Regions from separate parts of the Streptomyces sp. Qhu-G9 genome, predicted to be linked through region 1. Evidence: riboswitches for the same ligand, from Rfam matches in the RefSeq annotation. Region 1 holds a riboswitch; the other holds the start of a gene.
The links. A riboswitch is a leader RNA that binds a small molecule or an ion and turns the genes downstream of it on or off. The one in region 1 is predicted to bind glycine.

Region 2: linked by a shared signal. The riboswitch ahead of gcvP (aminomethyl-transferring glycine dehydrogenase) and the one ahead of gcvT (glycine cleavage system aminomethyltransferase GcvT) in region 1 are both predicted to bind glycine.

The regions. Positions count from the first base shown of each region.
Region 1 is NZ_CP114283.1:7,875,260-7,877,451, reverse strand. It holds gene gcvT (glycine cleavage system aminomethyltransferase GcvT) at 1-958, opposite strand, end outside; glycine riboswitch at 993-1,121, opposite strand; glycine riboswitch at 1,122-1,236, opposite strand; gene O1Q96_RS36715 (AAA family ATPase) at 1,468-2,154, shown strand.
Region 2 is NZ_CP114283.1:3,045,520-3,047,711, forward strand. It holds gene O1Q96_RS15175 (DNA polymerase IV) at 1-133, shown strand, start outside; gene O1Q96_RS15180 (PRC-barrel domain-containing protein) at 229-603, opposite strand; glycine riboswitch at 708-803, shown strand; gene gcvP (aminomethyl-transferring glycine dehydrogenase) at 990-2,192, shown strand, end outside.

The DNA of each region.
Region 1 (2,192 bases):
CGACGACCCTGCCGTCGGCGACGACCGGGTAGCCGGCGCGGGGGACACGGCGGCCCTCGGCCAGCAGGCCGACGAGGACGCGCGGAGGCTGCGACTCGGCCCGGGCGGCGGCCGCGGACAGTGCCTCGCGCCCGACGAAGTCGCCCTGCTTCTCGAACTTCACGACCCGGCCGAGGCCCGCGTCGAAGGGCGTGAGCGAGGTGCTCAGCTCGTGCCCGTACAGCGGCATGCCCGCCTCCAGGCGCAGGGTGTCCCGGCAGGAGAGCCCGCAGGGGGCGAGCCCGGCCGGGGAGCCCGCGTCGGTCAGCGCCTGCCACAGCTTCTCGGCGTCGGCCGGGGCGACGAACAGCTCGAAGCCGTCCTCGCCGGTGTAGCCGGTGCGCGCGATCAGGGCCGGAACACCGGCGACCGTGCCGGGCAGGCCCGCGTAGTACTTCAGACCGTCCAGGTCGGCGTCGGTCAGGGACTTCAGGATGCCGGGGGACTCCGGGCCCTGGACGGCGAGCAGGGCGTAGGCGTCCCGGTCGTCGCGCACCTCGGCGTCGAAGCCCTCCGCGCGCTCCTGAACGGCGTCCAGGACCACCTGGGCGTTGGAGGCGTTGGCCACGATCATGTACTCGGTGTCGGCGAGACGGTAGACGATCAGGTCGTCGAGGATGCCGCCGTCGGCCCGGCAGATCATCGTGTAGCGGGCGCGGCCCACCTTCACGCCCCCGATGTTGCCGACCAGCGCGAAGTCCAGGAGAGCGGCCGCCTGGGGGCCGGTGACGGTGATCTCGCCCATGTGGGAGAGGTCGAAGAGGCCGGCCCGGGTGCGTACGGCGAGGTGCTCGTCGCGCTCGGAGCCGTACCGCAGGGGCATGTCCCAGCCGGCGAAGTCGGTCATCGTCGCGCCGAGCGAGCGATGCAGGGCATCGAGCGCGGTCCGGCGCGGCTGAACGGGGGCGTTGCTGCTCATCGGTGGGGCTCCCAAGGCATGACGGCGAGGTCGTTCCTCCCCATCTGTCATCGGAACCTGAGAGGTTCGCCGTGAACACCGGTGAACGTGGTGGTCACTGACTTGCACCTTGGGTGGAGCCGACGCCCTGACGGTCAGGGGGCGGCCCGCTTTTCAGATGTGCCTCGCCCGCGCGGTAACGGGGCCTGAGAGATTCAAGGGAGGGACTTGCTCCTTCGGCGCCCGGGCACTCGTACACCTGCGTGTACACGTACCCGGAACTCTCCCGCGCGGATTCAAGCGGCCGGTATGCAGTTGGCGGGCACATCATTGCACGCATCGGACCGGGGCGGCAGGGGCCTCGGCCGGGGGGGGGCGGACGGGCCCGTACCGGGCCGGACAGTGTCCGGACAGGGTCCACGGGCGTTCACAGTGATCTGTGACGGGGCTGTGGCAGGACGAGAACAGAAATGAGGGGACCGGCGCATTACCTTCTCTTTACACTCGACGGGGATGGGTCTCCCGACCCCATGGGGAGGACGATCAGGGTGAACAGGATCACGGCGTACGCGACCAGTACGGGCATCGCGCTGCCCAAGCAGCCCACCGCACCGGCCGGGGAGGCGTGCGACCCGCTTCCGGCGCCCGTCGTCCGTGATCTGCGGGAGCGCGCGGGTCACAGCCCTCACGGTCTGCGGTTCGGAGCGGCCGACCTGGTCGTCGTCACGGGCCTGCCGGGCAGCGGCAAGTCGACCCTGATGCGCCGGGCGGTGACCGGCCGCCGCATCGACTCCCAGGACACCCGCGACCGGTGGGACGGCAGGCTGGCGCGTTTCCTTCCGTACGCGGTCTACCGCCCCCTCGTGCGCGCCGCGCACTACGCGGGCCTGCGCGGGGCTCTGCGCTCCGGCGAGGGCGTCGTGGTGCACGACTGCGGTACGCAGGCCTGGGTGCGCAACTGGCTCGCCCGGGACGCCCGGCGCCGGGGCGGCACCCTGCACCTGCTGCTGCTCGACGTCGATCCCGGCACGGCCCTGGACGGCCAGCGCGAGCGCGGCCGGGGTGTCTCGAGGTACGCGTTCGCGCGGCACCGCGGCGCCGTCGCCAGGCTGCTGCGTTCCGTCGAGAAGGGCGACCTCCCGGAGGGCTGCGGCTCCGCGGTCCTCGTCGACCGTGCCGCGGCGGACGTGCTGCGGCGCATCGACTTCGGCGACTGAGCGCCCCTCCCGGCCGGCGGATTCCGGCTTCCACGGGT
Region 2 (2,192 bases), 4.8 Mb from region 1:
GCCGGGGCGGGTACGGACGTTCCGGGTCGACGACCCCGCGTTGGAGGTGGCGGAGCCGTTGCCGTTGGTGGAGCGAAGACCCGGCGATGCGGGGGTGCCCGCGGGGTCGCCCGCGGCGGCCGGGGAGGGGTGACCGAGGCTCTTTCGAGCGTGCGGGCGGCCTGCGACCGGTCGCGCGGTTTCCAGCGCCCCGAGGAGCCGCAGTCGCCCGCGCCTGTGAAGGGGTTTCTACGGGGCTTCGTCCTTGCCCGCCAGGTGGCCGAAGTCATGGTCCGGGAAGGGGGGAGGCGGGCCCACGTCCAGGCCGTAGTGGTGGTAGAGCTGCAGTTCCTGTTCCGGGGAGAGATGGCGGCCCACGCCGAAGTCCGGGGCGTCCTTGATCAGGGCGCGCTCGAAGGGGATGCGCAGGGATCCGCCGACCAGCTCGCTGGGCTCCAGCGGGACGAAGGCGTCGCGGCTGAACAGGCCGGTGCGTATGGCCGCCCACTCCGGTACGCCGGTCGCGTCGTCGAGGTAGACCTCGTCGACCGTGCCGATCCTCGTGCCGTTGCGGTCGAACGCCTTGCGGCCTATCAGGTTGCGCGGATCGATGTCGGTCTGCACGGGCCCTCCAGCTGCTCGCAACTCATCCGTAAGCACTACGAAAGAGCACTTTGAGGAGGGCGGCCACTCGAGGGAACCCCGCTGGTACGCTGGGCAACGGCTGCTGACCCCGTGCGGGAGAGTCCTCCAGGCTTCATCGGAGGCGCCGAAGGAGCAAATCCTCCCCGGAATCTCTCAGGCTCACGTACCGCACGGACGAGGTCACTCTGGAAAGCAGAGCGGTGTACGGGTGTTCGACGGGTTCCGCTCTCACCGACGGTGAAAGTCGGCGCGCCCTCGTGGCGGGCCGGTGAAGCTCTCAGGTTGAGATGACAGAGGGGGAGGCCGTTCGGGCACCCCCACGCCGTGGTGCCCCTCGAAGGTCGTCAGACCAGGAGGCCTCCGCAATGACCGCCCATCGTATTCCGCTCTCCGAGCTCGAACAGGGAATCCCCTTCGAGCAGCGTCACATCGGGCCCGACACCGAAGCCCGGGCCAAGATGCTCGCGCAGGTGGGGTACGGCTCGCTCGACGAGCTGACGGCCGCCGCGGTGCCGGACGTGATCAAGAACGCCGACACGCTCGATCTGCCGGGCGCCCGCTCCGAGGCCGAGGTGCTGGCCGAGCTGCGTTCCCTCGCGGACCGCAACCAGGTGCTGGACTCGATGATCGGGCTCGGCTACTACGGCACGTTCACGCCGCCCGTCATCCTGCGCAACGTCATGGAGAACCCCGCCTGGTACACGGCGTACACGCCGTACCAGCCGGAGATCTCGCAGGGCCGCCTGGAAGCGCTGCTCAACTTCCAGACCGTCGTCGCCGACCTGACGGGTCTGCCGACCTCCGGTGCGTCGCTCCTCGACGAAGGCACGGCGGCCGCCGAGGCCATGGCGCTGTCGCGGCGCATGGGGAAGAACAAGAAGGGCCTCTTCCTCATAGACGCGGACACGATGCCGCAGACCATCGCCGTGATCGAGACCCGCGCCGAGCCCACCGGCGTCGAGGTCGTCGTCGCCGACCTGAGCGAGGGCATCCCCGCCGAGCTCGCCGAGCGCGAGATCAACGGCGTGCTCCTCCAGTACCCCGGTGCCTCCGGAGCCGTCCGCGATCTCGGGCCCGTCGTCGAGCAGGCGCACGAGCTGGGAGCGGTCGTCACCGTCGCCGCCGACCTGCTCGCCCTGACGCTGCTCACCCCGCCCGGTGAACTGGGCGCCGACATCGCCGTCGGCACGACACAGCGTTTCGGCGTGCCGATGGGCTTCGGCGGGCCCCACGCCGGATACATGGCCGTGCGCGAGAAGTTCGCGCGCAGCCTGCCCGGACGGCTCGTCGGCGTCTCGGTCGACGCGGACGGCGACAAGGCGTACCGGCTCGCCCTGCAGACGCGCGAGCAGCACATCCGCCGTGAGAAGGCGACCAGCAACATCTGTACGGCTCAGGTACTGCTCGCCGTGATGGCCGGCATGTACGCCGTCCACCACGGTCCCGAGGGCCTTCGGGCCATCGCCCGGCGCACCCACCGGTACGCCACGATCCTCGCCGCGGGCCTGGCGGCGGGCGGCGTCGAAGTCGTCCACGAGGCGTACTTCGACACGCTCACCGTCCGGGTG